One region of the Roseibium sp. JB4-4 genome, then DNA from elsewhere that is predicted to be linked to it. Evidence: predicted binding sites of a transcription regulator. Region 1 holds the regulator's gene; each other region holds the start of a gene.
The links. The regulator LexA, encoded in region 1, represses DNA repair genes until DNA is damaged. The targets are predictions, from matches to a motif close to TGTTCNNNNTGTGTTCNG.
Positions count from the first base shown of each region.

Region 1 (7,517 bases):
CTCGCAAGATGCGGTTGAAGTGAAGCCCGGGTCGTAGGTGAACATGCCTGTGTCCTTGTACAAGGACGCGATGTTCACTACCGACGGCCCGATGGATCCGTCAAGGACGTCGAAATCGTGGCTATTACCACCGACGTTTAGCTTGGCGTTGTTGTCGGCCATACAGAAAACCCCTTTGCGTTGTCCGGGTGTGCAACTCTAGTGAATGGCTAGCAAACCGACGAGATCGGTTCCTGCTGCCGAGCGGCACTGGAGAAATTTTCGCGTCCTGCGTAGCCCATTTACTGCACTGCCGCAAGTTGGCCGGCATAACCCTTTGGTCAAAGACCAATTTGCCGGGAATGCCGGAGCCGCCGTTAAACCGCTTTGGGCGACCCCAATCCGTATTACTGCGTCAATTAGACCGTCTGATCCTGAATTCTGGCCAGCGATTCATCACGGCCCAGTGCAACAAGGACATCATAAATTCCCGGTGAAGTCCCGCGGCCGGTGAGGGCTGCACGCAGCGGCTGTGCGACCTTTCCGAGTTTCAGTTCCTTATGCTCTGCATAGGCTTTTACGGAGGTTTCGAGATGCTCAGCGCTCCATTCATTGGCTGCCGTCAAAACACCGTGAAGGTCTTTCAAGATGCTCTTTGCTTCATCGCTGAGGATTTTCTGCGCCTTTTCGTCAAAATCGAGAGGGCGCTGGCGCCAAAGATAAGAAGCGCTTGAGGTGAGCTCAACCAGCGTTTTGGCCCGTTCCTTTAGACCTGGTAGAGCCGCGAGCGCTACGCTTTCCTTGTCTGGTGAAGCAAGCCAATTCAATACTGCAGCGCCGTCTTCAGCATGCTGAAGATAGATTTTCCAATGCTCCAGCAACTCCTGGTCCGGTGTTGCGCGCATGTAGTGCCCGTTGAGATTCTCGAGTTTCTTGAAGTCGAAGCGGGCGGCGGACTGGCCAACAGCATCCAAGCCAAACCACTTTATCATGTCGTCGAGCGACATGATTTCTTCGTCGCCATGACTCCAGCCAAGACGCGCAAGATAGTTGCGCATAGCCTGCGGGAGATAACCCATGGCACGATAGGCTTCGGCTCCGGTTGCTCCATGGCGTTTTGACAGTTTCGCGCCATCAGGCCCGTGAATAAGTGGAATATGCGCCATGGCAGGGACTTCCCAATCAAGCGCTTGGAAAATCAGAGTTTGCCTGGCGGCATTTGTCAGGTGATCGACACCGCGGATGATATGCGTGATTCCCATATCATGATCGTCGACGACCACGGCAAGCATATATGTCGGTGTGCCATCCGATCGCATGATGACAAAATCGTCCAAATCCTTGTTTGGAATGACAACTCGGCCCTGGACCAAATCCTCGACGACGGTCTCGCCGGACTGTGGCGCTTTGAGGCGAACGACCGGTGCGATGTCCTTTGGCGCTTCTAATGGATCACGATCGCGCCAGGTGCCATCGTAGCGGGGCGGACGACCTTCAGCCCGCGCCTTTTCGCGCATGGCATCAACCTCTTCCGGCGAACAATAGCAGCGATAGGCTGAACCGTTTGCCACCATCTGTTCGACGATTTCGCCGTGACGTCCAACGCGGGAAAACTGAGAAATGGGATCTCCGTCCCAGTCAAGGCCCAACCATCCGAGACCGTCAATCAAGGCGTCAACGGCTTCATCCGTGGAGCGGGCACGGTCGGTATCCTCGATCCGTAGCAGCATTTTTCCGCCAAAATGCTTGGCAAACAGCCAGTTGAACAATGCGGTGCGAGCGCCGCCGATGTGTAGAAAGCCGGTCGGCGAAGGAGCAAAACGCGTGACGATGTCTTGTGCCATGGTGCTAATTAAAAGTCTCTGTCAAGATAACGGCGCAGGTTGCGCCTTTGAAGGTGGCGCGGTCTTAGCACAGGCATTGGCAAGGCTAAATAGGCACTTGCCCGTTTCTTTAGGAGATGGAAGGATCAGCAGGTGGTGCAGCAGCAAACACCGCCCGAAAAAAACAGAGCCGCAATTCAGCGGCTTCGCATCCTGCATCTCAAACCCAATTACTCGAAAACGAACCTCACCAATACCGCAGGGGCCGGATGGACAAGGCTCAGTCCGCCTGGGCGGTTCTGGCGGCGCTCACGTCAAAAAAGTCCGGCGTTGTTCAGAGCCGCATCTGGGAAGATCAGGGGCTTTTGTGGTGCTGCTTCGCATTTTCTGCAGGAATTGCGATCTACAAGATTTTGCCGGCTGAGCCCAATAGGATCTTGCTCACTGCGCTTACGCTTTTTGCAATGGGTGCTGTTTACCGAATTTCCCGGCGAGGGTCTTTAAGCAGGTTTGTTCTGCTCCTTCTGGCGCTGGTTTCCGGTTTGACTGTCGCCAGCGTCAGGACAGCCACGGTCGCGGCCCCAAAACTCTCTGAAATGATGAATGTCACGCTGACCGGGTTTGTTCTTGAGCGACAGGTCAATGCGCGCGGTGTTCGGCTGCTGCTGCAAGTTGAAACCGTCAATGATCGAACGCGATCGGACCTGGGATTTCCCAAAAAGGTTCGGATGCGGGTGCCGGCAGGCGACATTGCCAGACCGGGGCAAATGGTCGAACTGCGGGGGAGGCTTTTCCTCCGGCAGGACCAGTGATGCCTGGGGGCTATGATTTTTCTTATCGAGCCTTCTATTCCCAAATTGGTGCGACGGGGTTTGGCTATGGGCCTTCAATGGTCTTGGCATCTGACAATACGCCACTGACGATCCAAGCCAGAGCACTGGTTCAGAACCTGCGCGAAGGTATTGCAGACAAGATTAGAACTGTGATGGGGCAGGGCCCGGAAACTGCCCTTGTTGTTGCCCTCCTTGTGGGGGACCGAAGCGGTATCACCGAGGTGCAAGAGGAAGCACTTCGCGCAGCAGGATTGGCTCACATCCTGGCAATTTCCGGATTGCATATGGCTCTTTTCGCAGGGGGTGCATTTGGCGCGGTTTTGTTGTTGCTTTCGCTGTTTCAACCGCTTGCACTCAGATGGCCCATTCACAAATGGGCGGCGGCAACTGCGCTATGCGCCGCGGTTGGTTATTTGCTCATTTCCGGCGCGGCCGTCGCAACTCAGCGCTCATTTGTGATGATCGGACTTGTCTTTCTTGGGGTTTTGGTAGGCCGTCGTGGTTTGACGCTTAGAAGCGTTGCTCTTGCCGGATTTCTGCTTCTGTTGATTTCACCAGAACGCTTGTTTTTTCCCGGGTTCCAAATGTCCTTCTCAGCTGTCATTTGCCTTGTCGCCGTCTATGAGCTTTGGCGCAGTCGAGACAAAGAGAGCTGGAAGAAAGACGTTCGTGTTGGCTTGCTGCCAAGGATCTTTGCTTCTTTGGGAAAGTGGTCATTCGGTCTGCTTGTAACGGCAGTTGTTGCCGGACTTGCAACGGGGATTGTCGGGGCACACCATTTCGGCCGGATTGCGCCCTTTGGCGTGGTTGGCAATATGCTCGGAATGCCTGTCTTTTCATTGCTGGTCATGCCTATGGGTGTTCTTGCGCTCATCCTAATGCCATTCGGACTGGCCGCAATTCCTCTTGCCTTTATGTCGATTGGCATTTCCTGGTTGCTTGATATTTCAGAATTCACCGCAGCTCTGGGGGGCGATACAGGGACCGTCGGCAATCTCTCCGCGTTGCCTACCCTGTTTTTGATAAGTGCGCTGTTTCTGGTTCTTCTGGTGCCGGGGCGGTGGCGTTTGTTTTCAGCAGCGCCATTTGCCCTGGCGATACTCCTGATTTTCTTGTCTCGGCCTCCCGATATTCAAATCGCGTCTTCGGGTTCGAGAGTTGCGGCTCGCGACGAAAACGGTTTCTTGAACCTATCAGTCAACCGTTCTTCCTTCGTGACAGAACTCTGGCTTCAAAAAGAAGGGGTTTCCGTGTCTGCGATTAAATCGCGCAAGATGAAATCGCCCCAGCGGAACTGCGATCAATCAGGATGTGTGATCAGAGCGCATGCGCCAGTCGATCAATTGCCGAACGGTCAAAACGTCGAAGTGCCTGTTTCAATTGCATTTCCTCGGCATGCGGACGCTTTATTTCAGGATTGCCAATTTGCCGATCTGATCGTGACCGATTTAATCGTTCCAGATGGTTGCCGAGCAGCCATTGTTATTGATGCAGAAACGAGAGCCAGGCGAGGGGCGGTGTCTATTTGGCTGTCTGCGCAAGCAACGGCGCGCGACGACAAATTGCCTGACAAGCAGCAGCACACCGCTGAAACCGGAAATCAAAAGATTGATGGCACTGACAGGCGTGACACCCAAGCCGCAACCACCATCGTCTCAAAAATGATTTTCGCAATTCCAGAGGCACCAAGACCCTGGCACCAAATAGGAGAAATGACGCGCGCAAACCTGACCTCGAAAGCCAAGTGAAGCCGTTAGTAACGACCGTACGATCTAATACTGGCGAAACAAAGCAACGAGACGTCCTTGAACACGAACACGCCCCGGTCCGAAAATTCGGGTCTCATAAGCTGGATTTGCGGCTTCGAGTGCAATGGACGCACCTTTTTTGCGAAGTCGCTTCAATGTTGCTTCCTCATCGTCAACCAGTGCAACGACAATGTCACCGCTGTCAGCTGAATCTGTCCGACGAATAAGGACCGTGTCACCATCAAGAATGCCGGCTTCGATCATAGAGTCACCGCGCACTTCCAGTGCGTAGTGTTCGCCCTTGCCGAGAAGCTCTTGAGGGACAGTGATTGAATGACTGTGGTTCTGAATTGCTTCAATCGGAACACCGGCGGCGATCCGGCCCATAACAGGTATTTCTGTGCCTGCGACTTCAGGAACAGATGGAGCAGGAGAAGGAGACTTGGCGCCTTCTCCCTTGCCAAGAGAGCCCTCGATGACTTCGGGTGAGAAACTTCCACGTGGTCGTGGAGCCCCAAGGCCGGGAGCAATTGAGTCCGGAAGGCGGACAACTTCCATGGCTCTGGCCCTGTTTGGCAAGCGACGAATAAAGCCGCGTTCCTCAAGAGCCGTAATGAGCCGATGGATACCAGACTTGGAACGCAGGTCCAGCGCGTCCTTCATTTCATCGAAGGACGGTGGAACACCAGTTTCCTTCAGTCTTTCATGAATGAACATGAGCAGTTCGTACTGCTTGCGCGTCAACATAACGGTTACCCCTGACCTAGAATCGGACTGGTACAAATCGAGAACACCTTAGCTGTTCCTATTGTGTTCTGCAAGGGTAAATGTTCTCTTACTGTTCTATTGCCGCCGTTTTCACGGAATTGAACGGAGTTCATCAATTACGGCTTTAGAACGTGTTTCAGTCAGTTGAAATCAGCAGCAATTCGCAGGTTACGAGGGTCGGGCACCCGCCGGGCTGTGCAACCCCTTGATGGAGATTTCCGTCGAGATCTATGCAGCGTATCTGAATCCGTTGGCCTTGATTGGGTTCGCAGCCACTACCTGATTGCAAGAGGATTTCAGAGATAAGGCCTGTCATGGGCGGCGACGATGTGAATTCAGCACCTGCGAGACTGCCGAGACCGACAACCTTGAAGGTGTTGGCCCCAATAGTCGAAGCGAGATCGCAGATACTGTCGTGAAGATCCTCAAATGGTGCCAGCGTTGTGATGAGAGCGTTCGGCGGAGTGGAGGGGGCGACGATGGTTTGCGATGGCTTGATGCGGAAAAGCGTAAACTCAGTTTCGAGGTCGTATTCGGCTTCGAAACCAGCTCCCGTTAAGCCATATCCGGTCAGATCCGCTTTCCTTGCGAGGGACACGCTGTCCGGAAGGAGGTGGCCGAGATGGACATTGCCGTTTTCAAGCCAGTAGGCGTGAATATGCGCAAACCACTTGCCGTCCCGGAGGCCCAGAATGGCAACGGCTTCGATGAGTGTTGATCCTTCGGAGGCCTGTTTGTCGCTATACCAGGCGGCATGCCTGTCGTCGATCGCACGATCCGGCATGACATAGTCAAAGGCGTTGAGTTCCACGCCACCGAGATCAAGTATCGCGGATTGATAGCCTGACGCTTCGATCCACTGGCCAAGCTTTTCCAGCAGACCACCTCCATCGGACAAGGACAGCGCAACCGGTTCAGCATGGCATGGGAGAGAGGGTCTGCGTTGAGATGCAATTGGTCCAGGGTGCTTGATATCATCAAGTGTCCGTGGAACTCCGCGTCTCATATCAAGCCTTTTTCGATCAGAAATTCACGTACCAGCTTTTTCGTGATCTTTCCGTAAGCGCTGGTGGGCATTGCTTGAATAAACAAATATCGATGCGGTCTCTTGTATCGGGCGATCTTTCCGGCAAGAAATTCGCTCAATTCTGCCGCTTCCGGTTCCGGTTCAGAATTGGTTGAGGCCACACACACCGCAAGTCCGACTTCTCCCCATTGAGGGTCTGGAATGCCAAGAATTGCAACCTCCGACAAGGAAGGATGTGCCAACAAAACTTCCTCCACTTCCTTTGGGTACACATTCGACCCGCCTGAAATATACATGTCTGACGCGCGACCGGTTAGATAGAGATACCTGTCTTCGTCCATATGACCGATGTCCCCGGTTCGAAACCAACCGTCGCGAAACGCGTTTTCATTGGCGGCATCGTCTTCCAGGTAACCAGCGCAGACCGCAGCCCCGATGACGCAGACCTCACCTGTTGTTCCAGGTGGCAACAAGGCACCAGTTTCATCCTGTATCGAAACTTCAATTCCGGTCCGTTCGGTGCCGCAAGTGCCGATGCGCGCCTCAGGGCCGTCTTCTTGCACGTGATCCTGAGGGCGCAGGACGGTTATGTTGCCTGTCACTTCACCAAGTCCGTAGTACTGGACCAAAACAGAGCCCAGCTTCTCGAGAGCCAGCTTCTGATCTTCGCGGTACATCGGAGCTCCGGCATAAATCACATGACGAAGGCTCGAATGATCGTAGCGCTCGACAGCCGGGTCTTCGACGAGGCGTTTCACAATAGTGGGAACCGTGAACATGTTGCTGACCTTGTGCTTTTCGATCAGTTCGAAAGCGACTGTGGGGTTAAAGCCAGTTCTTGGCATCAGGACATGTGCCGTTCCTGCGGAAAGCTGCGCGATTTGCTGGAGACCTGCGCCATGCGAGAGAGGTGCTATCACGAGCGATGCATCTTCTTCGTTTGTTCCTGGCATCAGGTCTGTCATGTAGTTGACTGCAACGAAGCCGATTTGGCCATGCGACAGGACCACCGCTTTTGGCCGGCCGGTGGATCCGGATGTGAAGAACAACCAGCAGGGATCAGTGTAGTCGACCGGTGCATTTGGAAATTGTGTTCCCATGTGGCTGGTTAACAAGGTTTCATAGGAAACGCCAAAGGCGCTTTCTCCAATGCTAACGATACCGCGCACGTCCGGATTGGCAGCCTTGACGGCTTGTGCCTGTTCTTCGAAGTCTGCGTCGCAGAGCATCACCTTGGCTTTTGATTTCTCGCAAGTGTAGGCAGTCTCCGCAGGGGCTTGTCGAAAGTTGCAGGGTACCCAGATCGCACCAAGACGAAAGGCAGCAAGCATGATTTCGG
Region 1 is NZ_CM146333.1:252,445-259,961, forward strand. Features, by position in the region: gene gltA (citrate synthase) at 1-162, opposite strand, end outside; gene gltX (glutamate--tRNA ligase) at 399-1,823, opposite strand; gene ACZ1HV_RS01230 (DUF4131 domain-containing protein) at 2,072-2,614, shown strand; gene ACZ1HV_RS01235 (ComEC/Rec2 family competence protein) at 2,692-4,383, shown strand; gene lexA (transcriptional repressor LexA) at 4,408-5,130, opposite strand; gene ACZ1HV_RS01245 (PPC domain-containing DNA-binding protein) at 5,288-6,157, opposite strand; gene ACZ1HV_RS01250 (acyl-CoA synthetase) at 6,154-7,517, opposite strand, start outside.

Region 2 (7,517 bases), 250 kb from region 1:
GTGCCACCCGGTCCAACCTTGTCATATCGCGATTGGAACCAGGCCTTGGAAAGATCGACTGAGTCAAAGTGAACGATTGGGGCAATAGCGTCGAAAAACGCCAATGAATCCTCACCGCTGAGGCCCAGTACTGCCTGCGACAGGGCTGGGGAGGTGAGCGGACCAGTTGCGACAATCACTTTTTCCCAGTCTTCGGGTGGAAGTCCGTCGATTTCGGCGCGGTCGATTGTAATTCTTGGATGACCTTCGAGCGCAGTTGTCACCGCGTTCGAGAAACCGTTGCGATCGACAGCCAACGCGCTGCCTGCAGGTACCTGATTGGCATCCGCTGATGCCATGATCAGTGAACCGAGTTGACGAAGTTCATGATGTATCAGGCCAACGGCATTCTGTTCGTTGTCGTCGGAACGGAAAGAGTTGGAGCAGACGAGTTCCGCCAACCCATCGGTCTGGTGCGCGTCTGTTTTTCTGACCGGACGCATCTCGTGCAACACAACATCAATTCCGGCCTGAGCGATCTGCCATGCGGCTTCCGAGCCGGCAAGGCCGCCGCCAATTACGTGAATGGGGCTCATTTGTCTTCCCTGGGGGCAATGCCGGCAAATACAGGCTATTATGCACCTGTCTCCGGTTCGAACATTTAGGTAGTGATTATCCACATTCAGCGCCAATCGCAATTGTTTCCCGACAAGCCTAAGGTCTTTCCGAAGCGTGGATGTGTTGGCTATCCGTCGGGCTTGATTGCAATGTCTTGGTCTTAATTGCAGCTTTCGCGCGTCAAGGTCCGAATATCGTTTCTGTCGATCAAAGGAGAAAACAATGTATAGGGGCTCTTGTCACTGTGGTCGGGTCAGCTTTCTTGTCGATGCAAAAATCGATCACGCTCGGCAATGCGATTGTTCAATTTGCAGCAAACGAGGGCTCTTGACGTTCAGAGTGCCTAAAGCGGCACTCAACCTGAAAGGCGATTTGGAGGACTTGATCCAATATCGCTGGGGAACGAGGACTGCTGTCGACTACTTTTGCCCCACATGCGGAGTTTTGCCGTTTCGGCGTCCCAGTCAACCGACGCCTGAAGAGCAGGAAGCCGGTCTGGATTCGTTCGACGGCTGGTCCATAAATCTCAGGTGCCTTGATAATTTCAATTTCGACGATCTACCGAAGCGCCGGATATTTGGCAGTCGCCTGCAAATCCGAAGCAGACCAGCGTAGCCTGGGTTGAGAACCGCAAGCAGTCACTCGTCCGAACCTGCCGGCTGCGAATTCGGCAAGGCGTCGTCGATTGAATTGGAGTTTCCGTCTCGAAAAGAGACACAAAAAAACGCCAGCCGGTGGGAGGAGGATCCGGCAGGCGTTTTTTTATACCTGCGCTGTTGGCGCAGGGCAGCAATCAGGAACTTGGGAGGAGGATAGTTCCAAACTGCGTATTCTTATTTTGCGGACATACGCGCGTAGTGGCTGATGTCAGCACGAGCAATACCAAGGTCATTCAGTTCCCGGTTGCTCAAGTTGGACAGCTCGTCGTAAGTCTGACGGAAGCGTTTCCAGTTGTTGTATTTGCGAACAACGTTATCGATCATTTTTAAGGCCTTTCGCTATATCTGTGGCCATGGCACCGCGGATCGGCGTCTGGCCCGTTCATCTCTTACGGTTTTGAAGATAGTGTTATTGTGCACTGCGAGGTAGAGGTGAAATCGCGTAACAGGTATGCGATTTTTGCAAGGCAAATTGCCTTTTAACCATTTGAATACCCGGCGTGCGCCCAGTTCACGCATGGCTCTCGTCGCCTTATTTCGCAGTTGCGAAGAAGCGAGGAGTGAGTGTTTTTATGAGTGTGCGGGATACAGGGTGCCAAGCAAACGAACGCCCGCCAGCGGGAGGAGGTGCTGGCGGGCGTCGTTTCGACGTGACAGGGCTGGGAGGAGGATGCCCTGCGTGTCACACGTCCGTTGGCTGGGAGGAGGATGCCTCGGGACGCGATTCTAAATTGTGTTAGCCGTAGTTGCGGCGAGCGACGAATTTGATGTCGCTACGGCTGATGCCGAGGTCGGTAAGTTCGCGGTTGGATAGACGAGACAGCTCATCCACCGCACGGCGGTAACTCACCCAGTTGCTGTACTTCTGTCGCACAGTGTCAAACATCTTCTTGTTCCTTATTCGGCGAGAAGCCTGAACCGCTCGCTCCGTTGTTGATCCATGATATAATTCACCGAGTAAAATAAAAGAAGTGCAATCTCTGCATGACAGGCATGCGTTTGATGCAATGCAGCAAATTCTACTCGAAGAATTCAGTGTGATCTAAAAAACACACTGCAAATCAACAAATTAAAACATAAGGTGCAGTGCACACTTTTCAAGAGTGCGCAGCGCAAATCTTCTAATTGGGTATTATTCAGCTGCGTCGGAGGTCTGCTGTGGGCGCCGATGCAGCAATTCGCGCAAAAACTGCCCGGTGTAGCTTTGTTCAGCTTCTGCCACATCCTCGGGTCGGCCGGTCGCCACAATTGTGCCACCTCCGTCTCCACCTTCCGGCCCCAGATCGATGATCCAGTCCGCAGTCTTGATGACTTCCAGATTGTGCTCGATCACAAGCACCGTGTTCCCCTGGTCGACCAACTCATGCAAAACATCCAAAAGCTTGGCGACATCATGGAAATGCAAACCGGTTGTCGGCTCATCCAATATATAGAGCGTGCGGCCTGTGGAACGTTTCGAGAGCTCCTTCGCAAGCTTTACGCGTTGCGCTTCGCCGCCAGATAGCGTGGTTGCCTGCTGACCAACCTTTATATAGCCAAGCCCGACCCTTGCCAGTGTTTCCATTTTATCTCGTACAGCGGGTACGGCCGCAAAAAACTCTGCCGCCTCTTCAACGGTCATATCGAGCACATCGGCTATGGATTTGCCCTTGAATTCGACTTCCAGCGTTTCGCGATTGTACCGCTTGCCTTGGCAAACGTCACAGGTGACATAAACATCTGGCAGGAAGTGCATTTCAATTTTGATGACACCATCGCCCTGACAGGCCTCGCAGCGGCCACCCTTGACATTGAACGAAAACCGACCGGGTTGATAGCCGCGCGCTTTTGCTTCGGGCATGCCCGCAAACCATTCCCGTATGGGTGTAAATGCGCCGGTATAGGTGGCCGGGTTCGATCGTGGTGTTCTTCCGATTGGCGATTGATCGATATCGATCACCTTGTCCAGCACCTCCAGCCCCTCAATCCGGTCATGTGGGGCAGGGTTGTCACGTGCACCATTCAGGCGACGGGCAGCGGCCTTATACAAGGTGTCTATCAAGAAGGTCGATTTTCCACCTCCAGATACACCCGTGACGCATGTGAATGTGCTGAGCGGCACGTCCACATTGACGTCCTTCAAATTGTTCCCACGTGCGCCTTTGACCGAAAGTTGCCGCTTCTTGTTTATCTTGCGCCGTCCATCAGCTCTGGAAATCATGCGCGCGCCAGACAAATACTCACCGGTAAGAGACTTCGGATTCGCCATGACCTCGGCAGGCGTGCCCTTTGCGACCACCTGGCCGCCATGAACACCAGCACCCGGTCCGACATCAACCACGTAGTCCGCTGTAAGGACAGCGTCTTCATCGTGTTCAACCACGATTACGGTATTGCCAAGGTCACGCAGATGTTTCAGCGTTTCCAGAAGTCTGGCATTGTCTCGCTGGTGCAGACCGATGGAGGGCTCATCCAGCACGTAAAGAACACCCGTAAGCCCAGAACCAATTTGTGAAGCGAGCCGGATGCGCTGGCTCTCGCCGCCGGAAAGGGTGCCGGAAGCGCGGGAAAGTGTCAGATATTCCAATCCGACATCATTCAGAAACTTCAGTCTCTCACGGATTTCCTTCAGGATTCGACCGGCAATTTCGTTCTGTTTTTCATTCAATTGTTCTGGAAGTTTTTCATACCATTCGCTTGCAAGCCGAATGGAGTTTTCGGTTATTTCACCAATGTGCTTTCCGGCGATCTTGACCGCCAATGCCTCAGGTTTCAGGCGAAATCCACTGCATGCCGGACACGCATGGTCTGACTGAAAACGGCTCAGTTCCTCACGTACCCACGTGCTCTCGGTTTCGCGCCAACGTCGTTCGATATTGCCAATTACGCCTTCGAAGGTCTTTTCGGTCCGGTAGCTTCGCACACCATCGTCATAGACAAATTCGATCGCATTCTTTCCCGTCCCGTGAAGAATAGCGTCCTGCACCTCGGAAGGGAGGTCTTTCCAGGGGGTCGCCATTGAAACTTTGAAGTGCCCGCAAAGTGCCTCAAGCGTCTGAGTGTAATAAGGCGACGTCGATCCTGTCTTTGCCCAAGGCAAGACAGCACCTTCTCGCAGCGAAAGAGAGTGATCGGGAACAACCAGGTCTTCCTCGAACGCCAGTGTGGTGCCAAGACCGTCGCAGGTCGGGCAGGCGCCGAAAGGGTTGTTAAAGGAGAAGAGGCGCGGTTCGATTTCCGAAATGGTGAAGCCGGACACCGGGCAGGCAAATTTTTCAGAAAAGATCAGCCGCTTTGCATCACCATTATCTTCAACCTGATCGGCGAATTCCGCGATTGCGATGCCGTCGGCGAGTTTCAGCGCGGTCTCCAGAGAATCGGCAAGTCGCCCCGCGATATCATCGCGCACGACTATACGGTCCACGACAACATCGATGTCGTGTTTGAATTTCTTGTCGAGAGCCGGGGCGTCTGCAATTTCATAAAAGGTGCCGTCAATTTTGACGCGCTGAAACCCCTTTTTCATAAGCTCAGCCAGATCTTTACGGTATTCACCCTTTCTGCCGCGCACCATCGGCGCAAGCAGATAAAGTCTCGCGCCTTCCTCAAGATCCATGACCCTGTCGACCATCTGGCTGACGGTTTGACTTTCGATGGGAAGACCGGTCGCCGGCGAATAGGGCACCCCAACTCGCGCGAACAACAGTCGCATGTAGTCGTAGATTTCCGTGACCGTACCAACGGTCGAACGCGGGTTACGGCTCGTTGTCTTTTGCTCGATCGAGATGGCAGGTGAAAGACCGTCAATCTGGTCCACGTCGGGCTTCTGCATCATTTCCAGGAACTGGCGTGCATAGGCGGACAAGCTTTCGACGTAGCGCCGCTGTCCTTCAGCATAAATCGTATCGAATGCAAGCGACGACTTGCCTGATCCCGATAGACCGGTCATGACGATCAGCCTGTCACGAGGCAAGTCCAGGTCTACGCCTTTTAGATTGTGCTCACGGGCACCCTTGACGCTGATCACCTTGGTCGGGTCATTTTTCCAGCTATTGTCCGACTTGGGTGTCTTGGGCTTGGTCATTCTCGTGTTTCCTGAAGGTCTGCACAGGCGATGATATTGGCAAGTGCAGGGAACTTTGATGTCGGTGTGGCAAATCTTGCCTGCCCGGATATAACAGTTTCCGCCGGTGCTTCCAGTGGGCCAAAGTCACGTTGCTAAAAGACCGGCAACTTTCTTGGGTGTTCGATTGAATCGGTTTTACAGAAATGATAAGAACAAAACAAGTACATGAAATTGGCTACGTCAGGAAGCTTGCGCTGTTTTGGCCTAAATCCAGATGGGTGCAAATGTATCTTCCTGACAGTCTTTGGCGTATTCGATGGCCACAATGCGCCGTGCGGTCAGGTCTCCTGCTTTTAAAGTCCGCTGGGGCGATAAGGCAGATGAACAAGAACGCATCCATGCCACGTTAACCGGGGTTGGCCTGTGGAAAATGAGTGCTTGTGCGGGAAAAAGCGCGCGAAGCTGTTGGCAGGCCGTTAGGGTTCTGGTTCAAGCCGCGGAGCCGGTAGCACGGTTGGACATCAACAAGTTTGCCGACGAGCGAACCGACTGGTGAAGTCGAACCGCAGAATGAAAAACAGGAGAGCAGAATGGCGGGCAGCGTCAACAAGGTAATTTTGGTTGGAAATCTGGGGGCAGATCCGGAAATCCGCCGGACTCAGGACGGTCGGCCGATTGCCAATCTGCGGATCGCAACTTCGGAATCCTGGAGAGATCGAAGCAGTGGTGAGCGTCGGGAGAAAACCGAGTGGCACCGGGTTGTCATCTTCAACGAAGGTTTGTGCAAGGTGGCAGAACAGTATCTGCGTAAAGGATCCAAGATCTATCTTGAAGGCCAATTGCAGACCCGCAAATGGCAAGATCAGTCCGGTCAGGACCGCTATTCCACCGAAGTCGTGCTGCAAGGCTTTAATTCAAACCTGACAATGCTCGACGGGCGCGGCGAGGGCGGTGGGCAACCAGGTGGACTGCCTGACTACGGAAATGACCAGGGCGGTGGCTTCGGCGGCGGTTCAAGTGGCGGTGGCGGCTATGGCGGCGGTCAGAGCGGCGGCGGTTTCAGTGGTCCTTCGAGCGGTGGCGGTGGTGCTGGCCCGATGGATGATGAAATTCCATTCTAGTCAAACGACAAAGGCACGAGAGGCCCTGTTTAGACAGGGGTCTCGTGTGTCATTTTGTTATCCGCCGACATGCGGATCATACGGTGTGCTTGGATCGTCAACGCCGTCATAATATTCTTTCGCAGTTCCCAGACCGCAATGATATACGGCCTCTTCCGCGCGTGTATCTCCACCCGTGATTGGCGCGCCGTTGTGGTGTGCCATTTCGTGAATAATGGTCGCCAAAACCATCCAGCGCCCCGTGTTGAACGCCCGATCACCGATAGCGATTTCGCCGGTCGGCACATGGATCTCTCCATGCAATGGAGAAATCGTAGGACCATAATTTACCCAGATCGAGCTGTCGCTGATCATGTCCGACAAGCTGCGGCCTTTGGGCAGGGTACGGAAATAGGCGTTGCAGGATGGATTGTTTTTTACCATCCGGAACAATTTGCTCCTTGCCCATTTGCACTTCGAGTACTGAGAAGAATCGAAGCTTGTGTATTTCCAGATCGGCGAGGAATGGTCACCGACATTGAATTGGAACGGCATTAGGCCTTCTCCCTTTTGCTCACTTTTTCGTGAGTTCTTATAGGAGAGAGCCGGATTAGATATCGTGATAGCCATCACGCAAGAGCTGAATGCATCGGTTAGCGCACCCATAAAGAGAGTATGGTTTTAGCTGCATCTTCTGGTGGGTGAAATCGAGGCAATAACGTCACACTGAATTGAATTCAAAATCTGTGTACGACGCGTGCTCTTAACCATCTTCAGAAGCCTGATATAGTATCAACGGATTGAAATGAGGTGATTTGCAAAGGCTGTGCAGCGAAAAATGCCCTGCTTTTGCCCGCAGATCACACCAAACGCGACATAATTTCCCGGCAGAACGAACCGGGTGGCGTTTTTCCTTGGCAGGGAATGAGAACATCCGGTCTCCGTGGGCGCGTTGCCGGACCAAAATAAATTTAGTTTTCGGGTTGGAACAATGCGAACAGACACATCAACAAGCAGCAAGCAGGTTAGCGCCAAAGGCAAGGACTCAATTAGGAGCCGCGCCGGAACCTTTTTCGGCACATCCTTGAAAACCGGCCTTATGGCGTCAGTGCTTGC
Region 2 is NZ_CM146333.1:506,303-513,819, reverse strand. Features, by position in the region: partial or broken gene trmFO (methylenetetrahydrofolate--tRNA-(uracil(54)-C(5))-methyltransferase (FADH(2)-oxidizing) TrmFO) at 1-575, opposite strand, end outside; gene ACZ1HV_RS02345 (GFA family protein) at 820-1,212, shown strand; gene ACZ1HV_RS02340 (DUF1127 domain-containing protein) at 1,431-1,580, opposite strand; gene ACZ1HV_RS02335 (DUF1127 domain-containing protein) at 1,993-2,142, opposite strand; gene uvrA (excinuclease ABC subunit UvrA) at 2,389-5,319, opposite strand; gene ACZ1HV_RS02325 (single-stranded DNA-binding protein) at 5,892-6,422, shown strand; gene ACZ1HV_RS02320 (hypothetical protein) at 6,480-6,956, opposite strand; gene ACZ1HV_RS02315 (L,D-transpeptidase family protein) at 7,393-7,517, shown strand, end outside.
Region 2: the regulator LexA is predicted to act here: its motif matches at 5,510-5,527, upstream of uvrA (excinuclease ABC subunit UvrA).

Region 3 (7,517 bases), 1.1 Mb from region 1:
CACAGCAACGCGTCGTTTGCTGTCGCTTGCGGAAAGCAAACTCGGTCCTGCGCCAGTACCTTACCTTTGGCTTGCCTGCGGGTCTCAGGGACGACAGGAGCAAACAGGCGTCAGCGATCAGGACAATTGCCTGTTTCTTTCAGATGAAGTGAGCGATGAAGACCGGAGCGGCTATTTCGCCGATCTGGCGCGAATGGTTTCCGATGGGCTCAATACTTGCGGATACGTCTACTGTCCGGGGGACATGATGGCGACCAATCCGCGCTGGTGCCAGCCTTTGCGCGTCTGGAGGTCCTACTATGAGAGGTGGATCGCCAAGCCTGACCCTGAAGCGCAGATGTTGAGTTCCGTCATGTTCGATCTGCGACCCATCGGCGGAGACACGTCCCTGTTTGAAGAGCTGCAGGAAACGACGCTCAAAGCGGCAAGCGAAAATTCGATTTTTGTTGCTCACATGATCAGCAATTCCCTGAAGCACATGCCGCCGTTAAACCTGCTGCGCGGACTTGCGACGATCCGCTCGGGTGAGCACAAAAATGCACTGGATCTGAAGCTCAACGGTGTTGTGCCGATCGTCGACCTTGCCCGCATTTACGCATTGCGCGGACAAATTGGCTCCGTCAATACACGGGCGCGGCTCGAAGAAGCCCGGCAAACGGGGCAGCTCAGCCAATCGGGAGCCGGGGATCTTTTGGATGCCTATGACTTGATCGCCGAGACACGTTTGGAGCATCAGTCCAACCTGATCAAGCAAGGACAGGCGCCGGACAACTTTTTGCGACCGTCCAGTCTTTCCGATTTTGAACGGAGCCATCTCCGGGATGCCTTTGTCGTGGTGAAGACGATGCAGTCCGCCGCGGGGCATGGACGGGGCATGCTAAGCTAACAAACTATAAAGAGCCGCTGCGGCAAAGAACGCAGTGGCTCACGGGAGGAAGCCATGTTTGTGGAACTGATCGCGACGATCGTTGCGGGCGTAGCAGCCGCCGGTCTCGTGATGCTGCTGAACAGAACGTTGAAAGGGCGTCTTCCGCGCTGGTTTGCACCTGTGGCTGCCGGTATTGCGATGTTGGCGACAACCATTGCGAATGAATACGGCTGGTATCCAAGGCTCAAGGACACGCTGCCGGAAGAGGTGGTGATTGCCCAGACAGTCGAAAACACAGCGTTTTATCGGCCGTGGACATATGTCTTTCCGTTTGTGGAGCGCTTCGTTGCCATAGATCTGGCATCGGTTCGCACCCATCCGGCGCAACCGGCAGTCAGGCTTGCGGAAACATATTTTTTCGGTCGATGGTCTCCTGTCAGCAAATTGCCCGTGGTTACCGATTGCGTTGCCTTCAAACGAGCCGCCCTGATGGATGGCGTGAGTTTCGAAGCTGACGGCGTGATAAACGGCATCAACTGGACGCATGTGCCAGCCGAAGACCCGATCATATCGACGATCTGCGGGACAGAGTGATGTTTACCTCGCTCAGCCTGCGCTTCCGTATCTTCTTGTTGTTTGCCGGGGTCAGTGCGGGCAGCATCCTGGTCGTTGGTGTCTCGCTCTATGTCGGATTTCTGAGGACAGCGGATACCGATCCGGCCTCTGGATTTGTGTTTGCGGCTATCCTTTCCGGATTTGGGCTGCTGGCGATTTGCGCGGCTGTCTGGCTGCTCTTTGATGAAAATGTCGCCAAGCCGATTGAGCATATGGCCTCTGCGATGCGAACGCGCATTCATGCGGACACAAACGCTCCCTTCGATCTGGATCAGGCGCGCTACCTTGGTGACCTTGCTCCGGCCCTTCGTGCCGTTTCGGGCAGGCTGTCTGAAGTATCAGAAGACGCGGACGAGTTGATTGCCGAGGAAACGAGCCGACTGACAGCCGAAAGAGCCCATCTGGCGTTGCTGCTGACCGAAATACCGGTGGCAATCGTTCTCGTCAGCCCAGCCAACCGCATCATGCTCTATGACGGCCAGGCGGCGGACGTGCTTGGGCAGGTTCAAGTGCCGCGCTTAAGCGCTTCTATCTTCGACTACTTTGAAAAAGGCGATTTGGAATCGGAACTTGAAAAACTCGATGGAGCCCGGCGAGAGATTGAGGCGAGTGTGCGCGGAACCCGCGGCAACTTGAATTTCAGGTTGCGCCTGAAAAAGCTGAGCGCAGCAACCGGATACATGATCCTGATCGACGGTACCGACGCATCCATGGCGCCGGAGGCTGCACGCCCCCTGATTTATGATTTTGATTTGTCGGCACGCGATACGGAGCGAGAGATTGAGAACATTTTTCTCAAGGATCTCAGCTTCGTGGTGTTTGACACCGAGACGACGGGATTGATGCCCAACAAGGACGAGATCGTGCAGATAGGCGCGGTCAGGGTCGTGAATGGGCGTATTGTGGCAGGTGAAACGCTTGATCAGCTTGTCAATCCTGGACGTCCGATACCACCGGCCTCAACCAAGGTTCACGGGGTCAATGACGATATGGTCTCGAAAGCACCGGGCGCAGAACAGGCTGTTTCGCTCTTTCACGATTTTGCCAGGGATGCGGTGATTGTCGCGCATAATGCGCCATTTGATATGGCATTTCTCCGGCGACATGGCAGGCTCTCGGGGCTTGCCTGGGAACACCCGATCCTGGACACAGTGCTGCTTTCAGCTGTTGTATTCGGGACAGCAGAAGATCACTCACTTGACGGTTTGTGCGACAGGCTTGGTGTTGAAATTCCTCAAGAGCTTCGCCACACCGCGCTGGGCGATGCGCGGGCAACCGCCGAGGCATTGTGTAAATTGCTACCAGTTCTGACCTCACTCGGATTTGAAACATTCGGGCAAGTTGTTCGGCAAACCAGGCGGCATGGCAGGCTTCTGAAGGATCTGAATTGAAAGTTGCCTCTGCCTGTTGCCACGCCTTGTTTTAGGCGGCCGCAAGGAGCGGAACGCCTGCGCGTTTTCCATCGATCATTTCGCCGCCATAGTCGGACCAAGCAGCACCTTGTCCGATATCTTGTTCGGGCTCCGGGAAGACACTTTCCAGAACAGTGTCCGTGATGTTGTTGCACCAACCCTCTTCCGGATTGAATTCGAAGACTGCCATGATGTTTTCCAGCTGACCGCTCCGAATGTCTTCCATGAGCTTCTTCAGGTCCATTTCCTCCAGCTCTCGTTCGGGCGTATAAAGACAATTGCCGAGATCACAGACAACGGAAAAGTAAGATCGGTCCAAGTTCAACGCCATTCACAAACCTCCAATACGTTCATACGCAATCAACATATACGCAAAATGCGTACAAATCAAGTCGAGTGAGCCAAGGCGTATGCTCGATACGTAAAAGGTTGCGGAGGTTCGTTCAGCATCAACTCTGAAGAGGCCGCTCGAAATCCAAGCGCGCAATTCAGCTGGATTTCACGCGCTGGTGCACCGATGGCGTTTAAAGCTATCAGACGATTTGACGGATAACACTCAGGATCTTCGCAATGATGCGGACTTCCGTGGCTTCCTCATCATGCTCGTTAAAAACAACCGGTTCCTGAAACCGAGGGTCATCCGATTCAGGGAGAAGCTCAATCTGACCGTTGTGGCGCAAGATACGTTTCGCAGTGCGTTCGATCGTGTGTCCGCCGTCGCGAGAGCGTTCCACCACAACAAGGTCACCGGATTTGATTTCGATGCCGGTTTCCATGAAGTCCAGACACAGAATGAAATCGCCGTTCCGTGCAATTCGATTAAGACTTTCGCCGTTGATTTGCAAAAGATATTGGCTTTCTGAAGGAAACCTCAGATCACCTGAAAGTGTCGCCCTTTTTGTTGCGTCAGTTTCGAAAAGGCCGGCCTCCATCCAAAGACCGGCGGCAACCTGCCCCTTGATTTCCAGTGCCTGTGCTGCTCTTGAAGGCGTGCTTGCAGCCTCCAGATCCGTGATGGAGTCCGGGGCAAGCGCCAGGATGTCCTCGCGCGTGATCGGGTGTTCGCCCTTTCCAATAAGAACGGGCAGCAGTTTGGCGACAAAGTCCGACGGCAGAGCAGGTTTTGAATAGTCCTGACTGAAATACCGCTGAATGGACGACGCGTTCTGATAGCCCATTTCGCGCGCGATGGCGCGAATGGACAAGCCGCTTCTATCCTTCAGGTCGACAAGCTGTCTTGAGACAGCGGATTGCTCGATTTCACTCATGCTTGCTGATGCCGGTTATTATCGGTGGTGTACGCAATAACATACAATTTTATAGAAATCCACCTTGACGTATGTACGCACAAAGCGTACGAATTACTCGTGTAAAGCGTATGTTCAGGGAAACACAATGAGAACTGCAATGAAATCGACCCGGCTTTCGGCCGATCCAGAGGCGCGGGCGGCGGATGCGTTAGGTGCAGGTGCGGTTGGGAGGCCCGGCGATGAGCGAGCTTAGGGATCAAATCGATGCGGCGCGTGCGAAGGTTGCGCATTTGAGGATCAGGGCGGAAAGGCCGGATGCAAGGCTCGAGGATGAATTTGCACTTGAAAAGGCGCGAACAAGGTTGCTGACGCTCGAGTTGAGACATCTGAAGCAACGCAGCACCAGTGTTTCATCAGTGGCGCGTGGCGAAGGCCATCGGCAAAGCGAAAGGCGAAACAAACCAATAGGAACAAATAGAGAGCGAAATGGAGGTCGTCCGTCTTCAGCGCGCGAGCGGGCAGAAGCTGAATTCAGCGCGTTGGGGCAAAAGAACGGACCAAAGAAGGAAACCACTTGATGGCATCAGGCGGATTAGTGGACAGGATCGCGGGTGAATACGGAGTTCATTTTGTTACGCATACGAAGCGGATCTCTGGACGGCATCAATCCAAGGCCCGACGAACCTGTCAGACGCTGCTGAAGAAGCACGGCGCAGAGCATTTGAGGCTCGTGTTCGGACTGATCAACACGTCGGAAAACCGGGGCAACTGGTCTGCCCCTTGCGTGACGGCTGTCTCGTGGTTGGTGTTGAACAAACCGCAATGGGTCGAAAGGCGGAATTTTCTGACGTGTTTCGATCAGCTCGATCTTGAGGATCTGATGACAAAGGCCAAGGAGATCAATCCGGCAGCGCCGACAATCACGCTGGCTGTGCTCCTTTCTTACGAACTGGAGAAATCAATGACCTTATCCGGCGGCGCGTTGAAAGCCGCGGCATAGATTTCCTGGCCAACACAGATTTGCTTCGGCGCGTCCTGACTTTTCAGCCGCGCCATTGCGCGCCCATCCGGGCGCGCTGAACGTCAACAATATCTATGGAGATCAACTCAGATGCTGCCGAACACGCCGGAGGAGATTCTCGATCGTTTGATCGAGGCGACCGAAATTATCGCCGTGACCGGCAAAGGCGACGGCCCACGGAAGCTGTTCAGCGCCTGGCCGGACTATCGAGGAAAGATCGCAAAGCGGCGCAAGGTCTATCCGCCATCGGCGATCAGCCGCGCTGAGGAAGCGATTACCTGGTTCTCGCTTGTGGAAGACCCTGACAGCCGCCGCGCGCTGCAATTTGAAGTCATGTGCAAGGCGGGCGGCGGTAAGTTCAGTCAGATTTGCGAAAAATACGGCTGGAAAAGAACGACCGTGACGAGCCGGAACAGGGCGATCTTGAAGAAGCTGGCAGAGCGCAGAGCCGTATGGCCATGCGCTGAAACCTCACTTGAAAAGAACGTAGCAGCATAGTCAGAAATTTGGTGTGACGGCGCTCAATGCCGGATCGGCAACAGTACCTTGTGGAACAAGCTGAAATTGAAAACATGCGTCTAAACAAGGAGTTCAAGACAGACTGACAATTGGACAGTGTCGTCAAAAGCGCGCTATTTTTTCAATCAACGTTTTAAGAGGGGCAGTTGCGACTGCCCCACTCATCAAATTGAGACCCAGTGCTCACAACATTTACCGGTGCTGGAACGTATGCCAGGCGATGGCGTTTGCGCTCGCCTTCGCGATCCGGACCAAACAATCAATCCAATCAAATAGAGAGCAGGCATGTCTGACATGACTGATGAAGAGCGTGTCTTGAAATGGCCGACGGCGGAGATGCGGCGGCGGGTTTGCGAGGCGTTTTGCGGGCATTTGGCGGCGGGGTTTTCGATCGAGAGTTTTCCGGACGCCGACCGCAAGACCATTCGCTATTACGCGGAGCTGTTTCCGGAGGACTTTCCGCCGGAAAAACTGGATGAGGCGGCACGGCGCGGGCTGCTGGAATGGGAAAAGATCGGCAAGGAGGGCACACGCGGCGATCTGGCCAAATTCAATGCCAGCGCCTGGAGCTTCAACATGAAGAACCGGGCCGGTTGGCGGGATCGATCCGAGGTGGAGGCCTGGGGAATTTGGGGCGGGCCGGACGAGGCCGGGCAAATCGACAAGTTCAAGCCGCGCAGCTCAGAGGAAATTGCCCTGGGTGTAATGGCGCTTCTAACCGAAAAGGACAGCAGGCGGGATGACAACGGCGCTTGATACGCTGATTGACCACATTGACCAGATGGCAGCGAACGACCGCGTTGCCTTGCAAAAGCAACTGGATGAGGCAGGCGTCCTGGACCAGTTCAAGGTTTGGCGGCCTCAGGCAGGACCGCAGACGGAGGGCTATTTTTCCGAAGCTGACCTGACGCTCTATGGCGGTGCGGCCGGGGGTGGGAAGACGGATCTGATTGCCGGGCTTGCCCTTTTTGTACATCACAAGGCGGCCGTTTTCCGTCAATCGCTGAAGTCGCTCAAAGGGTTGATCGAGCGCATGAACGCGCTGATGCGGGCGTCCGGCATGGGCAAGATATCGGGCAATCCACCGCGCTGGGTCGGGCCGGAGGAACGGATGATTGAATTCGGGCATCTGGGTCTGCCGGGTTCTGAGGAGGATTGGCAGGGGCGGGACCATGATCTGAAAGCCTTTGATGAAGGTGCACAGATGGATCCACGCAAGATCATCTTCGTTCTTGGGTGGCTTCGGTCGACACGGCCGGGGCAACGCTGCCGGGGGTTGATCGCCACCAACCCGCCTTTGGGTGGGCAAGGCGACTACCTGATGGAGTGGTTTGCGCCCTGGCTTGATCCGCTGCATCCGCTTTATGGAACGGTGCAGCCGGGCGCTCTGCTATGGGCGGTCTTTATCGACGATGGCGACGCTGTGCGCACCGTCTGGGTGGATGGACCGGAGCCGGTCGAGATCGAGGGCGAGGTCCGCACGCCGAAGAGCCGGACGTTCATTCCGGCAAAACGGCAGGACAACCAGTATCTGGGTGAGAGTTACGATGCACAGCTTGACCAGATGCCCGAGCCGATGCGCACCGCGCTGAAGACCGGTGACTTTCAGGCAGCGCGCCAGGACCATGACTGGCAGGTGATCCCATCTGACTGGGTGGATCTGGCGTTCCAGCGCTACGAAGAGGGTGTGGACGTAGACAAGCCGATGGATGTGCTGGCCGTCGACGTGGCGCAGGGCGGCAAGGACAAGACCGTGCTGCAGCCGCTCCATGGCAGACGGTTTGGCGAAAGCATCGTGCGCAAAGGCGCCGACACCAAGGACGGATCGGATG
Region 3 is NZ_CM146333.1:5,114,017-5,121,533, forward strand. Features, by position in the region: gene ACZ1HV_RS23975 (DUF294 nucleotidyltransferase-like domain-containing protein) at 1-886, shown strand, start outside; gene ACZ1HV_RS23980 (hypothetical protein) at 941-1,462, shown strand; gene ACZ1HV_RS23985 (3'-5' exonuclease) at 1,462-2,874, shown strand; gene ACZ1HV_RS23990 (hypothetical protein) at 2,906-3,226, opposite strand; gene ACZ1HV_RS23995 (LexA family protein) at 3,429-4,163, opposite strand; gene ACZ1HV_RS24000 (hypothetical protein) at 4,385-4,723, shown strand; gene ACZ1HV_RS24005 (hypothetical protein) at 4,723-5,145, shown strand; gene ACZ1HV_RS24010 (DUF6362 family protein) at 5,257-5,664, shown strand; gene ACZ1HV_RS24015 (hypothetical protein) at 5,971-6,441, shown strand; gene ACZ1HV_RS24020 (hypothetical protein) at 6,425-7,517, shown strand, end outside.
Region 3: the regulator LexA is predicted to act here: its motif matches at 4,282-4,299, upstream of ACZ1HV_RS23995 (LexA family protein).

Region 4 (7,517 bases), 970 kb from region 1:
GGTTTTTGAAGTTCGATCCACTTCAGGGTGTCCTTGGTGTTACGGCCGAACCGAAGATCGACGGCTTGTCCCTGTCGCTGCGTTTTGAGAACGGTGATCTTGTCTATGCAGCAACACGCGGCGACGGCACGACAGGCGAGAATGTCACTGCCAATGCAAGAACCATAAAGGACATTCCGCAAACGCTTGCAGGCAAGGTCCCGGAGATTGTCGAGATCCGGGGCGAAGTCTATATGGCGCACAAGGATTTTCAGGCCTTGAATGAGCGCATGGCGGCCAATGGCGGCAAGGTTTTTGCCAATCCGCGCAATGCGGCTGCCGGTTCTTTGCGCCAGTTGAAGTCTGAAATAACGGCGTCCAGGCCCTTGCGTTTCTTTGCCTATGCCTGGGGCGAGATGAGTGCGATGCCTGCCGAAACACAGTTCGGCATGGTTGGCCGGCTCAAGGACTGGGGCTTTCAGATCAACCCCTTGATGAAACGATGCGAAACCGTTGAGGAGCTTCTCGGTGTCTACCATGGCATTGAGGAAAACCGCGCGCGGCTCGACTATGATATCGATGGTGTCGTTTACAAGGTCGACCGGCTCAATCTGCAGGAACGGCTTGGGTTTGTGTCCCGTTCGCCCAGATGGGCAATTGCACACAAGTTTCCTGCCGAGCAGGCATTCACTGTACTGAATGATATCGAAATTCAGGTTGGCCGAACCGGTGCACTGACACCGGTTGCCAAGCTGGAGCCCATTACAGTTGGAGGCGTTGTTGTCTCCAACGCGACTTTGCACAACGAAGACTATATCAAAGGCATCGGCCAGGATGGGGAACCCCTCCGCGATGGCAAGGACCTGCGGATCGGCGATACGGTCAAGATCCAGCGCGCGGGTGACGTGATCCCCCAGATTGTCGATATTGACCTCGAAAAGCGCCCCGTTGACGCGGTTGCGTTTGAATTCCCGACTGTTTGTCCTTCCTGCGGCAGTCATGCGGTGCGCGAAGTAAATGAAAAGACAGGCCGGGTAGATGCGGTTCGGCGTTGCACCGGAGGGCTTATCTGCCCGGCTCAGGCAACAGAGAAGCTGAAACACTTCGTTTCACGAAATGCCTTCGACATTGAAGGTTTCGGTGACAAGCAGGTCGATGCCTTTTACCAGGATGGTCTGGTGAAGAGCCCCGCGGATATCTTCACATTGGAAGAACGGGACAAGCGGTCACTGACCAAATTGCGCAACAGGGAGGGCTGGGGAGCCTTGTCGGCCAAGAACCTTTTCGAAGCGATCAATGCGCGCCGGGATATTGACCTGCACCGTTTTATCTTCGCACTTGGTATCCGGCATGTGGGCGAGGGGAACGGCAAATTACTGGCAAGAGCCTATGGGTCGTGGCAGGCGTTCTACGACGGCATGCAGGCAGCTCATGACACTTCAGGAGAAGCCTTTGCCGATCTGAATGACATTGATGGCATTGGGCATATTGTTGCAGACGCGCTGGTGGAGTTTTTTGCAGAACAGAGAAACCGTGCACAGCTCGACGCTTTGCTGGAAGAGGTAAGGCCCAAAGAGGCTGAAAAGATCGATGCCACAGGATCACCTGTCGCCGGAAAGACTGTTGTCTTTACCGGCTCTCTGGAGCGTATGACCCGGGAGGAAGCCAAAGCGATGGCCGAGCGCTTTGCGGCAAAGGTATCGGGCTCGGTCTCGAAAAAACCGATCTTGTGGTGGCAGGTCCTGGAGCTGGCTCCAAGCTGAAGAAGGCGCAGGATCTGGATGTGGAGGTCATCTCTGAGGATGACTGGTTTGATCTTGTCGGCATGTAGGCGAAGGTGCTCATATTCGGTCAGTCAATTCATTGCGGAACACAAGACCTGCCTTGAGGCTCAATTTGGCGCAATGCGGATTTTTCGCATTGTGTGCTTGCTGACCATTGGCAGTCTCAAAGGGCAAAATTGGTGTGAATTCGCGCCTAGAGAATCCTCCTGGAAATGACACGACAGGGCAAACGTTTCCGGGTCCGGTGATATACGTATTGGCACTTATGACAGGGGCAGAAAAATTGAGACTACCACCTGAAATTGATTCGCTTGGCGAATGAAATTTTTTGCGTCGGAAAATGCCAAGTTTGCGATTGACGTTAAGTAACAAGTAACGCGCTCCCTCCACTTTTAAGGAACGTAATTTTGTTCTGGAGGGGATGCGATGATGAAGCGCATTAAGGTGCAAATCGGGCTCCTTGCGATTGTTCCGATGCTCGCCGTGGTCGGTTTCGCGGCTTTGAGTGTTTATGAAAAGTCTGTCGAATTGGCGCATCATGAGTTCATGAGACCGCTGACCCGGATTGCCGAAGATGCCGGCAATCTCATTCACGAGCTTCAAAAAGAACGGGGTATGAGCGTTGCGCTCATCAAGTCGGATTATGATCCAGCCGCTCGCGCCAGACTTGATGCACAGCGGCCCAAATCCGACGATGCTCTGAAGACGTTTGACGATCATCTCGCCGCGATTAGTCTCAGTGACGAAGCGTTGCTTGCTGATCTTCAGCATGTCGCGGAAGAAGTGCACAAGACCGACTCATTCCGGCAGGCCGTTGATGCGAAACAGTTCACGGCTGGCGATGTGGTCAAGAATTACACCTACGAAGTCCAAAAGTTGATCCATGTGATTGGCATCACGACGGAATCCAGCCCATCAGCCGAAATCACCACCGAATTACTTGCCTATCTGACGGTTGTGGAAGCCATGGAATCCGGCGGCCTGGAAAGGGCAACGGGCGCAGCTCTGCTGAACGAGTTCAATCTTTCCGGAGAAGTTAATCTTCAGACCTACAAATCCGTCATCACCCACTATGGTGGCGAGAAAGCCTTCCTGAAGGAGTTCGCATCAATCGCGACAAAAAAGCAAAAAGCACTTTGGGAAAACACCGTAAAAGGTGCGTCGGTTGACGAAACGCTTGCATGGCGGAAGGTTATTCACGACTTGCCGGCAACCAAGGACGCGAAAGGCATTGAAGGCGCCGCTTGGTTTGCCAAGGCGACGGAACGCCTGAACCTGATGAAAACGGTTTCCGACGATTTCATTCACCGTGCCGAAGCGGCTGCCGACGCCGATTCTGTCCCGACTGAATTCCGAGATCTTCGTCCTTGCGGCGGTTGCCGTTGGTTTTGTTGCAGTGACGCTGGCGCTCGTCGTTTGGCAGGTTATGGCAGTTACGAAAATGCTGGGTCGTCAACGAGATGGCATCACCGAACTGGCCGATGGCAATCTTGAAATCTCAATCTCTGACACGGATCGTCCTGATGAGATTGGTGATATTGCGCGGGCTTCCGAAGTCTTTCGCGAAAAGCTGATCCGTCAGCAGGAACTTGAAGAAGCTGCGGAAGTTGATCGTGTTAAGCGCCGCGAGCGACGGACACAGCTGGAAAATGCGATCCGGCATTTCGAGACATCTGTGACGAGTATCCAGGAACAGCTTTCCGGCGAGACCAGAGGTGTTCAGGACAGTGCCGGTGAAATGCTGACAATTGCCCTTCATGCCGACGAAAGCGCTCGTGCCGCCAATTCGGCAACGGAAGAGGCAACCACAAATGTTCAGACGGTTGCTTCTGCTGCGGCCGAACTGTCGGCGTCTATCGGCGAGATTTCCCGCCAGGCCGGAACGGCCATGCAGATCTCAGCGTCCGCTTCTGAAACGGCGGTCGCGGCCGACAAGGATATCTCCATCCTGGCGGAAACGGCCGACAAGATCGGCGAAGTCGTCGAGATCATTCGCGCCATTGCCGAGCAGACAAATCTGCTGGCTCTGAATGCGACTATCGAGGCTGCACGCGCAGGTGAAGCCGGAAAAGGGTTTGCGGTTGTGGCTGCGGAAGTGAAAGAGCTTTCCACCCAAACAGCGAGGGCGACCGATGAGATCGCCAGCCAGATATCCGGCATTCAGGGATCGACCCAGAAATCGGTTGCCGCAATCCGTGACATCGTTGAGAAAATCGAGGAAGTGCGCGGTGTGACCGAGACGATTTCTGCTTCCGTCGACGAACAGAATGCTGCGACAAGCGAGATTACGCAAAGCATCACCTTTGCTTCCGATGGCGCTTCCGCTGCGGCAAGCAACGTTGCCGGTGTCTCCGGTTCAATTGATCAGACACGCCAGAAGTCGGAAACACTGAGCCAATCCGCTGAACAGTTGGGTCTGGTTGCCAATGATCTCTCCGACGCTGTCGGGGAGTTCCTCAACGAGGTTCGTGAAGAAGAAGAAGCGGCCTGACCGACAGCGAATAGTCGATTGAAGCGGGGCAGTCCCTTGATACTGCCCCGCTTTCATTTTTTCTGGTCATGTTCATGGATACCATTGCAGCTGCAACGAAGCTGAGCGAAGGGTGTCCCGGAAACTGCCTTGGTTTTGACGCTCTCCTGAGATTTGCCTGTGACCATCGTGAGACAGGCAGCTGTCCTTTGGCGCCAACCTGCCAAACCCATATTCCAAGCTGGTTCGCTGGTTTATCTTGTCCCCACGAAATCCTTATCTTCTGCCTCGCCACGTTCATTTTGTTGCTATATTGTTCTCTATGAACATTTTTATGTAATCGGACCAAAAATCATGGCAGACCCTGACGGGTATGACGATCCGTTTGATGATCCCTTTCAGCCGATTGGCACGAAGGCGGAACCCGCAGCAGCACCTGCAAGACCCGCGGGTGGGATCGCAGCCCGCGCCATGGCGGCACGTCAGGCGCCCGATTACCTGACAGGTCTCAATCCGGAGCAGCGGCTTGCTGTCGAGACAACGGAAGGTCCGTTGCTTGTGCTGGCGGGTGCCGGAACTGGCAAAACGCGAGTGCTGACCACACGAATAGCCCATATTCTTGCAACGGGTCTCGCGCGCCCTTCCAAAATTCTGGCCGTCACGTTCACCAACAAAGCGGCACGGGAAATGAAAGAGCGTATCGCGGGTTTTGTCGGTGGCAATGTGGAAGGCATGGCCTGGCTCGGGACTTTCCACTCCATCTGCGTCAAAGTCCTGCGAAAACACGCTGAACTTGTCGGACTGAAATCCAGCTTTTCCATTCTCGACACGGACGATCAGATCCGGTTGATCAAACAGATCATTCAGGCGGAAGGCCTTGATGACAAGCGTTGGACAGCCCGCGCCTTTGCCGGAATGCTCGATGGCTGGAAGAACCGTGCGCTTGGTCCTGCAGACATTCCCGAAGGCGAAGCGCGCGCTTTTGCCAACGGCAAGGGGCGCAGGCTCTATGAGGAGTATCAAGAACGCTTGTCGATCCTCAATGCCGCTGATTTTGGCGATCTCCTGTTGCATGTCATCACGCTCTTCAAGACCCGTCCGGATGTCCTGAAGGAATATCAGCGCCGGTTTCGCTACATGCTGGTTGATGAATACCAGGACACGAACATTGCGCAGTATCTCTGGTTGCGATTGTTGGCACAGGGAAACCCGAATGTGTGCTGCGTAGGTGATGACGACCAGTCGATATATGGTTGGCGCGGGGCCGAAGTTGATAACATTTTGCGCTTTGAACATGATTTCAAAGGCGCCGAGGTTATCCGACTTGAGCGAAATTACCGGTCGACCAGTCATATTCTGGCTGCGGCGTCCCATCTCATTTCCTACAATGAAGGGCGACTCGGCAAAACGCTTTTCACTGATTTCAACGAGCCGGATCATGATCTGGTTTCGGTCGCTTCCGTTTGGGACTCAGAAGAAGAAGCCCGCACCATCGGTGACGAAGTTGAAGCGTTGCAGTCCAAAGGGCACGTGCTCAATCAAATGGCGGTGCTTGTCCGCGCTTCCTTCCAGATGCGCGAATTTGAAGATCGTTTTGTAACCCTGGGGCTGAATTATCGGGTGATTGGCGGTCCGCGGTTCTATGAACGTATGGAGATCCGCGATGCCATGGCCTATTTCCGGTGCGTTGCCCAGCCGGCGGACGACTTGGCATTCGAACGTATCGTCAATACGCCAAAGCGTGGGCTGGGTGATGCCACGCTCAAACTTGTCCATGGTCTTGCCCGCGCGGAACGCATTCCTTTGATGCAGGCTGCAGCGCAATTGATCGACACAGAAGAGCTGAGGCCGAAGCCCCGCAATGCACTAAAAAATGTGCTCGATAATTTCGAGCGTTGGCGGCACCAGCTTGACCAGATCAAACACACCGAGCTTGCCGAAATCATCCTGGACGAGAGCGGCTATACTGAAATGTGGCGTCAGGACCGGTCGGCCGAGGCGCCTGGCAGGCTCGACAACTTAAAAGAACTAGTTCGTTCCATGGACGAATTTGAGTCTCTCAGTGGTTTTCTGGAACATATCTCGCTGGTCATGGATCGGGACAGTGCGGATGCGAGTGACGCCGTTTCCATCATGACACTGCACTCGGCCAAGGGGCTCGAGTTCGACACAGTGTTCTTGCCGGGATGGGAAGAAGGCCTCTTCCCCCACCAGCGTGCCCTCGACGAGAGTGGCCGGGCAGGGCTTGAGGAGGAGCGCAGGCTTGCCTATGTCGGCATCACCCGCGCCAAGAAGCGGGCAAAGATCTACTTTGCCTCCAATCGCCGGATTCACGGATTGTGGCAATCCACGGTGCCGTCCAGGTTCCTGGACGAATTGCCACCCGATCACGTCGAAATTGCCGAACCGTCTTCAAATTATGGCGGGTATGCGGGTGGAGGCTATGGCCCGTCGCGTTTTGACAGCAATGACCCTTTCGAGCGCGGCAGCTATTCGACGCCCGGTTGGCAGCGTGCACAGCGGGCCAAGCAGAACTCAGATGGTTTTTCAGAAGGTGGTGGACGCGGCTATAAATCCGCTCGCATGAAGCGCCAGGGACCATTGACCATAGAAGGGGAGCTGGTGGCGAAATCTGTCAGCGAAACACCGTCAGAATACTCCACTGGCGAGCGGGTCTTTCATATCAAGTTTGGCTATGGCGCGATTAAATCGATCGAGGGAAACAAGTTGACCATCGATTTTGAGAAGGCCGGCATGAAAAAAGTCATCGACAGTTTTGTCGAGCGGCATTGATGGGTGTTCCGGCTGTGTGTCTCTGGGTTCGTCTGTGTTCAGCGCCGTATTGAGCAGCGACATATTTTCCGAGCACGTTTGTTTGGCGATGCCTCTCAAAATAGGGGATTGACCAAGGAAAAACCGGCCACCCGAAGATGACCGGCCGGTTTCCCGAACCAGCTAGGCAAAGTGTATTCGAGTTCTTGGCACGAATACAGTTGATCGGGAGACCTAGTCTGACCGCGCAAACGTGGGGCGTGCGTCAGACATTCCAGACGGCTAAGCTGTGTAGTCTGCAAGCAGCGATGTGACATCGGTGTCGGATTGATCGCCGGACCCATCGTAGGCAGAGCTGCTTTGCATTTGCGTCAAGATAGCGGACATCAATTCTTCCATCATGGCGCTGCCGTTTTCACCCGGAGGTGGCTCTTTGGCCCCTGGAGGTCGCCCGATCTCACCTTCCTCGAACATTTCCAGCAGGTGCTCGGCCTGGTCCTGGTCGATGGTCC
Region 4 is NZ_CM146333.1:5,207,303-5,214,819, forward strand. Features, by position in the region: partial or broken gene ligA (NAD-dependent DNA ligase LigA) at 1-1,810, shown strand, start outside; gene ACZ1HV_RS24450 (nitrate- and nitrite sensing domain-containing protein) at 2,190-3,257, shown strand; gene ACZ1HV_RS24455 (methyl-accepting chemotaxis protein) at 3,160-4,254, shown strand; gene ACZ1HV_RS24460 (ATP-dependent helicase) at 4,588-7,026, shown strand; gene ACZ1HV_RS24465 (hypothetical protein) at 7,288-7,517, opposite strand, start outside.
Region 4: the regulator LexA is predicted to act here: its motif matches at 4,537-4,554, upstream of ACZ1HV_RS24460 (ATP-dependent helicase).